DNA from 4 places in the Pseudoclavibacter sp. CFCC 14310 genome. Region 1 is predicted to be linked to each of the others. Evidence: riboswitches for the same ligand, from Rfam matches in the RefSeq annotation. Region 1 holds a riboswitch; each other region holds the start of a gene.
The links. Region 1 has a riboswitch for thiamine pyrophosphate ahead of F8O06_RS08015 (ABC transporter ATP-binding protein). Riboswitches for the same ligand answer to the same signal wherever they lie in the genome.
Positions count from the first base shown of each region.

Region 2: another riboswitch for thiamine pyrophosphate. It lies ahead of thiD (bifunctional hydroxymethylpyrimidine kinase/phosphomethylpyrimidine kinase); the one in region 1 lies ahead of F8O06_RS08015 (ABC transporter ATP-binding protein).
Region 3: another riboswitch for thiamine pyrophosphate. It lies ahead of F8O06_RS04335 (FAD-dependent oxidoreductase); the one in region 1 lies ahead of F8O06_RS08015 (ABC transporter ATP-binding protein).
Region 4: another riboswitch for thiamine pyrophosphate. It lies ahead of F8O06_RS04425 (ABC transporter ATP-binding protein); the one in region 1 lies ahead of F8O06_RS08015 (ABC transporter ATP-binding protein).

Region 1 is NZ_WBKC01000003.1:130,024-132,213, forward strand. Features, by position in the region: gene F8O06_RS08010 (ABC transporter permease) at 1-188, opposite strand, end outside; gene F8O06_RS08015 (ABC transporter ATP-binding protein) at 185-979, opposite strand; TPP riboswitch at 972-1,068, opposite strand; gene F8O06_RS08020 (LutC/YkgG family protein) at 1,135-1,767, opposite strand; gene F8O06_RS08025 (LutB/LldF family L-lactate oxidation iron-sulfur protein) at 1,764-2,190, opposite strand, start outside.
Region 2 is NZ_WBKC01000002.1:135,238-137,427, forward strand. Features, by position in the region: gene moeB (molybdopterin-synthase adenylyltransferase MoeB) at 1-270, shown strand, start outside; gene thiD (bifunctional hydroxymethylpyrimidine kinase/phosphomethylpyrimidine kinase) at 302-1,165, opposite strand; TPP riboswitch at 1,156-1,251, opposite strand; gene F8O06_RS04360 (DsbA family protein) at 1,287-2,000, opposite strand; gene F8O06_RS04365 (MFS transporter) at 2,108-2,190, opposite strand, start outside.
Region 3 is NZ_WBKC01000002.1:130,768-132,957, reverse strand. Features, by position in the region: gene F8O06_RS04335 (FAD-dependent oxidoreductase) at 1-935, opposite strand, end outside; TPP riboswitch at 928-1,061, opposite strand; gene thiE (thiamine phosphate synthase) at 1,174-1,812, shown strand; gene F8O06_RS04325 (fructose bisphosphate aldolase) at 1,873-2,190, shown strand, end outside.
Region 4 is NZ_WBKC01000002.1:149,070-151,259, forward strand. Features, by position in the region: gene F8O06_RS04415 (LutB/LldF family L-lactate oxidation iron-sulfur protein) at 1-374, shown strand, start outside; gene F8O06_RS04420 (LutC/YkgG family protein) at 371-1,003, shown strand; TPP riboswitch at 1,070-1,166, shown strand; gene F8O06_RS04425 (ABC transporter ATP-binding protein) at 1,159-1,953, shown strand; gene F8O06_RS04430 (ABC transporter permease) at 1,950-2,190, shown strand, end outside.

The DNA.
Region 1 (2,190 bases):
AGAGTGGCCGACCACAGCGTGCCCCAGTAGCGGCCGAGCGCCACGATGACGTCCTGCGGGGCCGGAACGAGGTATTTCGGCACTCCGAGCCACGTGGTGGCTCCCCACCACACGGCCAGCACGATCACGACCGCAGTGGCCGGCGGCAGCACCCGGTGCAGGCGGCTCTGTGCGTTGCGCGTGTTCATCGCCGCATCGCCCCCTCTGCGGACAGCGCGGTCAGCAGACCGGTGCGCGCAGCGGCCAGATCGACGTCTGCGAGCAGCTCGGTGCGCGAGCGAGGATCGCCGAACCAGCCGCGACTCTCAGCGGTCACACGCGCAGGCCGTCCGGCCAGCACCAGCACCCGATCAGCCAGCAGCAGGGCTTCGTCGACGTCGTGGGTGACCAGCACGAGCGTGGTCTGCCGATCGCGCAGCCGCTCGCGCAGCCAGGTCTGACCGTCGGCACGGGTGATCGCATCGAGGGCTCCCAGGGGCTCGTCGGCGAGCAGGACGGGTTTGTCGGCGGCGAGGGCGCGCAGCAGAGCAGCACGCTGTCGCATGCCGCCGCTCAGCTCATGCGGGCGGCGGTGCGCGACCGAGCCGAGCCCCCACTGCTCGACCAGTGGACGCACCTGCTCGCGTGCGGCTGACTTGGAGACGCCGCGGTTGCGCAGCGGCATCGCGACATTGTCGACCAGAGAGAGCCACGGCAGCAGGGAGTCGCCCTGAGGCATGAGTGCGCAGCTGCGCACTCGTTCGGCCGGATCGGAGTGATCGAGCACTCGGACCGTGCCTGCGTCTGGTGTGAGCAGCCCGGTGATCACCGACAGGGCGGTGGTCTTGCCGCAGCCGGAACGACCGATCACGGCGACGTGCTCGCCGGTCTGGATGCTCAGGCTCAGTTCTTCGAGCACCGGCGCCGCTGCGCCCTCAGGCGTGTAGACCACGTCGCTGACGACGACTGCGGTGTCGGATTCGACGCGCGTCGATTCCATCGTGTGACATCCCTCCGCTCGTGTGAACGAGATCAGGTTCAGCGGGTCTCATCTCAGCTCCAGCTCTCGGAGCACCCCGTGTCTTCGTCGAAAGCGTAGCAGACCCCGGTCGGCACACGGCCGACCGGGGTCTGCTACTGCTCAGTCTGGGCGAGTCATTCGGCCGAGACGATCACCACGATCAGGGTGCGCGGGCCGTGCACGCCTTCGACGCGCTGCAGCTCGATGTCCGAGGTCGCAGAGGGCCCGGCGATCATCGTGATCGGCCTTTCCGGCACCAGCCGCCGAATCGCCGCCGGCATGTCGACGACGATCTCTGCATCCTGCACCACGCACACGTGCACATCGGGCACCAGCGTCAGCGCGCGGCGACCCTGGGTGCCGCTGCCGTCCAGAAAGATCGTGCCGCTGATCGAGCAGGCCACGGCCGCTCCGGTGACGATGGCATCGAGGCTGTCGAGCGATGCGGCAGGGATCGAAGCGTCGTCGACCTGCACCTCGCCCGCGTAGTCACCCAGCCAGCTGCGATCCAGTGCCGGGGGGATGCCGACGCGGCTCGCCTGCACGGAGGCGAGGGCCGAGGCGACCTCTGCCCCGATGGTGCTCGGCGTGGCGCGCCGCACCTCGGCTTTGTAGTCTTCGAGCCGATCGATCAGCAGATCGATGCGTTCGGCGTCGGGCAGCTCGATCTCGGCGTCATAGTCGCGCACCACGGGCTCGACCACCGGCGGCGCGATCCGCAGCGCGTCTTTGATGCGATCCAGGATGTCTTCGCGTGCGGTGCTCACTTTGTGCTCCCCTGCGTGCTGCTTCGTTCTTCGGACTGCTCAGACGGCGCCGCGGGGCTCCCGAAGCCTGCGGGCATGGGCCTGCGCTCCCAATCGGCGTCGCGCTGGGCGTCCTGGTTGCCCGGGCGCTGCGTCAGATCGGCCTGCACTGCGCTGGAACGCGCCTGCTCGGCCGCCAGCTCACGTTTGGCATCCGTGGTCTTGAACCACTCGCGGGCCGAGTGCTTCGCCGGCGCCGGAAAGTCGCGGGCGTCCGTCCAGCCGCCCAAGAGCCCGGGCAGCTTGGTGATCTTCTTGTCAGGACCAGCCACGATGCGGCCGCCGATGCTGGCCGCCTTCTGCGCCGCATGCCAGCGTTTGCCGGAGCTCATGGCCGACGCCACGGTCTTGAGCATCGGCTTCTCGAGCCCGGAGCCGACGGTG
Region 2 (2,190 bases), on a different contig from region 1:
CTCATCGATGTGCGAGAACCGGACGAGTTCGACCTCGTGCACATTCCGGGCGCGCGGCTGCTGCCGTTGGCCCGGCTGCAGCACGAGATCCGTGCCCGGGCCTTCGACGTCCCGGCCGGACGCGAGGTCATTCTGGTCTGTAAGACGGGTGCGCGCTCGACGCAGGCGCTCGAAATGCTGCGTGACTCCGGACGCACCAACGTGCGACAGGTGGTGGGCGGCACGATGGGCTGGGTGCAGACGGTCGATCCCTCGCTGCCGCGCTACTGAACCATCGCTGCGACTGGCTCGGCGTCGAGCCTCAGCGCAGGTCGACGAAGTGATCGACCGGGCCGTGACCCTGCCCGACGTGCAGAGCGTCGGCGCTGCGCAGCGCCCGGGTGAGCCAGGCCTTGACGGTGATCAGCGCGGTGGGCCAGTCGTCGCCTGCGGCGAGGCGAGTCGCCATGGCCGAAGAGAGCGTGCATCCGGTTCCGTGCGTGCAGTCGGTGTCGACGCGCGGAGCGTCGGCTTCGAAGAGCCCGTCGGGCACGGGCGACCCCTCAGGGTCAGACCGGGCGTCGACAAGCGCGTCGTGCACGCGATCGCCGACCAAATGCCCGCCTTTGACGAGCACTACGGTATCGCAGCGTGCGCTGACGAGTCGGGCCTGAGCCACGGCATCCGCCCACGTCTGTGCCTCAGACGCGTCGGCGAGCACCGCGAGCTCTGGAACGTTGGGGGTGATCAGATCGGCACTGCGGCAGAGATCTCGCACGGCCGCCTCGGCCTCTTCGGCGAGCAGGCGGTCGCCGCTGGTGGCCACCATCACCGGGTCGAGCACCACGATCGGCGGCCGCACCTCGTCAAGCCAGGCCTTCACCGTCGTGACGGTGTCGGCGTCGGCGAGCATGCCGATCTTCACGCCGTCGATCTCCACGTCGTCAGACACCGCCTCCAGCTGCTCGCGCAGAAAAGAGACCGGCGGCAGGTGCACCGAGCGCACGCCCCGGGTGTTCTGCGCCACGAGCGCGGTGACGACCGCCATGGCGTAGCCGCCCATCGCCGAGATCGATTTCAGATCGGCCTGCACCCCGGCTCCGCCGGTGGGGTCGGTGCCTGCGATGCTGAGGATGCGCGGCACGCGGATGCTCTTCGGGCGTGATGCGGCATGGTTGACGGTCATTTGGACGATCCCTTCGCTCGTGCTGACGAGAGCAGGTTCGACGGGTCTCTTCTCAGCCCTCGTTCGGGGCACCCCGTGTCACACGCCCAGAGTATACGCCTGCGACCCCGGAGGGTCAGTCTCAGCGAGCGTCGGCGCCGACCCGCGTCTGCACCTCGTGCAGCACCTCGAGCAGGGCCTCGACCGGCTGCGCACCGGAGGCGCCGAAGCGATCGTTGAACAGGAAGAACGGCACTGATGAGATGCCGAGCTCGGCGGCGCGTCGTTCGTCGGCCTGCACCTCGCCCGTATGCGAATGCGTGGTCAGCTCGCGACTGATCGATGCGACATCGAGGCCCTGCTCACCGGCGATCTCCTCGAGCGTCTCGAGACGACCGATGTGGCGACCCTCGCTGAAGTGGGCGTGAAACAGTGCCAGTGCGACTTCGCGTTCCCGGTGGTCGAGACGGGCCGCGTGCAGCAGCTCGTGGGCGAGACCGGTGTTCGACTGCTGCAGCACGTCGAAGTGGAAGTCGAGCCCGGCGTCGGCGGCGGCCACGGTCACTCGGTCGAGCTCGGTTTGGGCCTGAGACACCGTGATGCCCTTGATGTCGGCGAGGTGCTGCGCCGCGCTGCGGGCGTCTGCGTCATCTGCATCGGGGTTGAGTTCATAGCTGCGCAGACCGAGCAGCACACGGTTCTCAGGCCGCTCTTCGCTGAAGCGCTGCACCGCTGCGAGCAGATTGCTCAGCCCGATGTAGCTCCATGGGCAGGCGAGGTCGATCCAGGTCTCGACGCGGAGCGCAGGCGCTCCGTCTGACGACGACTGCTGAGCGGGCGCGGGGGAGTCTGGCATGTTCGGTCTCTCATCCATCTGAAAAGGGTGACTCCATGCTAGCGAGAGCTGCGTGCGCGCTCACGACGACCGGCCGGGCGGTGCGACCCCAGACGAGCCGGCGGGTGTCAGACCCGACCGCGACCGGAGAGCTCCGGAGGCAGGAACTTCGGCGTGAAGTGCCACAGCAGCCAGGCTCCGACGACGCCCA
Region 3 (2,190 bases), on a different contig from region 1:
TCGGTCGCCCCGATCACGACCGTTCCGTCTTCGCGCGGCACGATGTAGACGCTGCGGCCGTGGACGAGGCCGCGGATCGTGTGGGTGGTGAGCGGGCGCAGCTGCTCCGGAGTGCGCAGACGCAGCACGTCGCCGTGCACCGGGCGGATCGGCCAGACCAGACCTCGCGGCAGGCCGCCGAGCCTCGGGCTCTCCAAACCGTTGGCCACCACGACTTCGTCTGCCTCGATGACCTGTTGCGCCGACACGCTCGGGGTCGGGCTCGCCGGCGGCACGTCGGCCACGACCTCGCTCGACGGCCACGCGGGCTGTTCGTCGAAGCGATGGGTGACTGGTCCTTCTCGACGTTCGCTCGGTTCGAGGCGAACGCCGATCACCCGCTCGTCTCGCCAGAGAAGCTCCACGGCGCGTTCCGGCACCACATGCACGTCGTCGCACACTTCGAGGGCCGATATATAGGCCCCGGCGAGGCGTCTCGGGGTGATCTGGTGGTCGTCGCGGGCCAGGAACGCCCCGCTGATGCCCGGGCCGAGCAGCGGCTCAAGCGCACGGGCCTCTCGTGAGGTGAGATCCTGCACGTCGAGCCCGAGTTCGAGCTGCTGGGCGCGCAGGCTTCGCAGCAGCTCGCGATCGGCGGCGTCGGCGGTGGCGACGATGGTCGGCGTCGACCGGTAGCCGGTGCCGACCACCGTCGCCTGGTCCAGCTCGGCGACGATCTGCGGGTAGAGACGCGCGGCCGGCACGGAGAGCGCGAGCAGACTCTCTTCTTCGAAGGCGTACTCGCTCACGGCGGCGAGCATCCCGGCCGCCGCATGACTCGCGCCCGAAGCGGGCGCCGGATCGACGATCGTCACCGCGTGACCGCGCTGATGCAGTCGCCACGCGGTCGCCAGGCCGACGACGCCGGCACCGATGACGATGACATGCTTGTTCATTCTGCTCGCTTCCTACGCCGGTATGATCCGGATCAGGTCGACGGTCTGCACACGATCACCGGCCTGTTTCGGCCTGGTGAATCGCGCGCACTCTCAGCCGAGTTCTCGGCTCCCGTGCTCATGTGGGGCAATTGTACCGCCCGGTTCGTACACTGGACGCATGATCGTCAAGTCTCAGCACGCTGACCGCTCCACCGACCCGCACGCCACACCTCGCACCCGAGAATGGCGACTGAGCATGCTGCAGCAGGCGCAGCTGTATCTGTGCACCGACGCCAGACTGGGCACCGGAGACTTCGACGAGTTCGTGGACGCCGCCTACCGCGGAGGCGTCGACATCATTCAGCTGCGCGACAAGCATCTCGACGCTGGTGATGAGCTGGAGTACTTCGAGCTGCTCGCGGCTGCGGCGCGCCGACATGGGCGACTCTTCGCCGCCAACGACCGAGCCGACGTCGCCACGCTGACCGGCGCCGACATCCTGCACGTCGGGCAGCGCGACCTCAGCGTCGCCGACGCTCGTTCGCTGCTGCCGGAGGGCACGCTCGTCGGCCTGTCGACGCATTCCCGAGTGCAGGCCGAGCAGGCGCGTCTGGGCGATCCTGACTATTACTGCATCGGGCCGGTCTGGCGCACTCCCACGAAACCGGGTCGGGCCCCGGTCACCCTCGACGCCGTACGACAGGTGCATACGCAGAGCCGTGGCGATGCCAAGCCGTGGTTCGCCATCGGCGGCGTCAACGCCGAGACCCTGGAGCAGGTGCTCGACGCCGGGGCGAACCGCATCGTGGTCGTACGTGCGATCACCCAGGCCGACGACCCCGAGGCCGCCGCTCGCGAGCTGCGCTCAGCGCTGCCCGAGCTCGCCACAGCGTGAGATAATGTTCGTCGTGTCGCACGACGGCACCCTGCTGACCAAACAAAGAAAGCGGTGACCATGTCATCAGTGTTCGATGCACAGTACGAGCGGTTCTCGACCGGTGCCGGCTTCCTGGCCGCGCTCGATCAGTCCGGAGGCAGCACGCCCAAGGCGCTGCGTCTCTACGGAGTGGACGAATCGCAGTACCGCAATGAGACCGAGATGTTCGACCTCATTCACGAGCTGCGCACTCGCATCATCACCAGCCCTGCTTTCACCAGCGAGCGTGTGCTCGGCGCGATTCTCTTCGAGCAGACGGTCGACCGTGAGATCAACGAGGCCCCGAGCGCGAAGTATCTCTGGAACGAGCTGGGCATCGTGCCGTTCCTGAAGATC
Region 4 (2,190 bases), on a different contig from region 1:
TGAGCTCCGGCAAACGCTGGCATGCGGCGCAGAAGGCGGCCAGCATCGGCGGCCGCATCGTGGCTGGTCCTGACAAGAAGATCACCAAGCTGCCCGGGCTCTTGGGCGGCTGGACGGACGCCCGCGACTTTCCGGCGCCGGCGAAGCACTCGGCCCGCGAGTGGTTCAAGACCACGGATGCCAAACGTGAGCTGGCGGCCGAGCAGGCGCGTTCCAGCGCAGTGCAGGCCGATCTGACGCAGCGCCCGGGCAACCAGGACGCCCAGCGCGACGCCGATTGGGAGCGCAGGCCCATGCCCGCAGGCTTCGGGAGCCCCGCGGCGCCGTCTGAGCAGTCCGAAGAACGAAGCAGCACGCAGGGGAGCACAAAGTGAGCACCGCACGCGAAGACATCCTGGATCGCATCAAAGACGCGCTGCGGATCGCGCCGCCGGTGGTCGAGCCCGTGGTGCGCGACTATGACGCCGAGATCGAGCTGCCCGACGCCGAACGCATCGATCTGCTGATCGATCGGCTCGAAGACTACAAAGCCGAGGTGCGGCGCGCCACGCCGAGCACCATCGGGGCAGAGGTCGCCTCGGCCCTCGCCTCCGTGCAGGCGAGCCGCGTCGGCATCCCCCCGGCACTGGATCGCAGCTGGCTGGGTGACTACGCGGGCGAGGTGCAGGTCGACGACGCTTCGATCCCTGCCGCATCGCTCGACAGCCTCGATGCCATCGTCACCGGAGCGGCCGTGGCCTGCTCGATCAGCGGCACGATCTTTCTGGACGGCAGCGGCACCCAGGGTCGCCGCGCGCTGACGCTGGTGCCCGATGTGCACGTGTGCGTGGTGCAGGATGCAGAGATCGTCGTCGACATGCCGGCGGCGATTCGGCGGCTGGTGCCGGAAAGGCCGATCACGATGATCGCCGGGCCCTCTGCGACCTCGGACATCGAGCTGCAGCGCGTCGAAGGCGTGCACGGCCCGCGCACCCTGATCGTGGTGATCGTCTCGGCCGAATGACTCGCCCAGACTGAGCAGTAGCAGACCCCGGTCGGCCGTGTGCCGACCGGGGTCTGCTACGCTTTCGACGAAGACACGGGGTGCTCCGAGAGCTGGAGCTGAGATGAGACCCGCTGAACCTGATCTCGTTCACACGAGCGGAGGGATGTCACACGATGGAATCGACGCGCGTCGAATCCGACACCGCAGTCGTCGTCAGCGACGTGGTCTACACGCCTGAGGGCGCAGCGGCGCCGGTGCTCGAAGAACTGAGCCTGAGCATCCAGACCGGCGAGCACGTCGCCGTGATCGGTCGTTCCGGCTGCGGCAAGACCACCGCCCTGTCGGTGATCACCGGGCTGCTCACACCAGACGCAGGCACGGTCCGAGTGCTCGATCACTCCGATCCGGCCGAACGAGTGCGCAGCTGCGCACTCATGCCTCAGGGCGACTCCCTGCTGCCGTGGCTCTCTCTGGTCGACAATGTCGCGATGCCGCTGCGCAACCGCGGCGTCTCCAAGTCAGCCGCACGCGAGCAGGTGCGTCCACTGGTCGAGCAGTGGGGGCTCGGCTCGGTCGCGCACCGCCGCCCGCATGAGCTGAGCGGCGGCATGCGACAGCGTGCTGCTCTGCTGCGCGCCCTCGCCGCCGACAAACCCGTCCTGCTCGCCGACGAGCCCCTGGGAGCCCTCGATGCGATCACCCGTGCCGACGGTCAGACCTGGCTGCGCGAGCGGCTGCGCGATCGGCAGACCACGCTCGTGCTGGTCACCCACGACGTCGACGAAGCCCTGCTGCTGGCTGATCGGGTGCTGGTGCTGGCCGGACGGCCTGCGCGTGTGACCGCTGAGAGTCGCGGCTGGTTCGGCGATCCTCGCTCGCGCACCGAGCTGCTCGCAGACGTCGATCTGGCCGCTGCGCGCACCGGTCTGCTGACCGCGCTGTCCGCAGAGGGGGCGATGCGGCGATGAACACGCGCAACGCACAGAGCCGCCTGCACCGGGTGCTGCCGCCGGCCACTGCGGTCGTGATCGTGCTGGCCGTGTGGTGGGGAGCCACCACGTGGCTCGGAGTGCCGAAATACCTCGTTCCGGCCCCGCAGGACGTCATCGTGGCGCTCGGCCGCTACTGGGGCACGCTGTGGTCGGCCACTCTCGTGACCGGCAGTGAGACTGTGCTCGGCCTGCTGGTCGGCGTTCTCGCCGCCG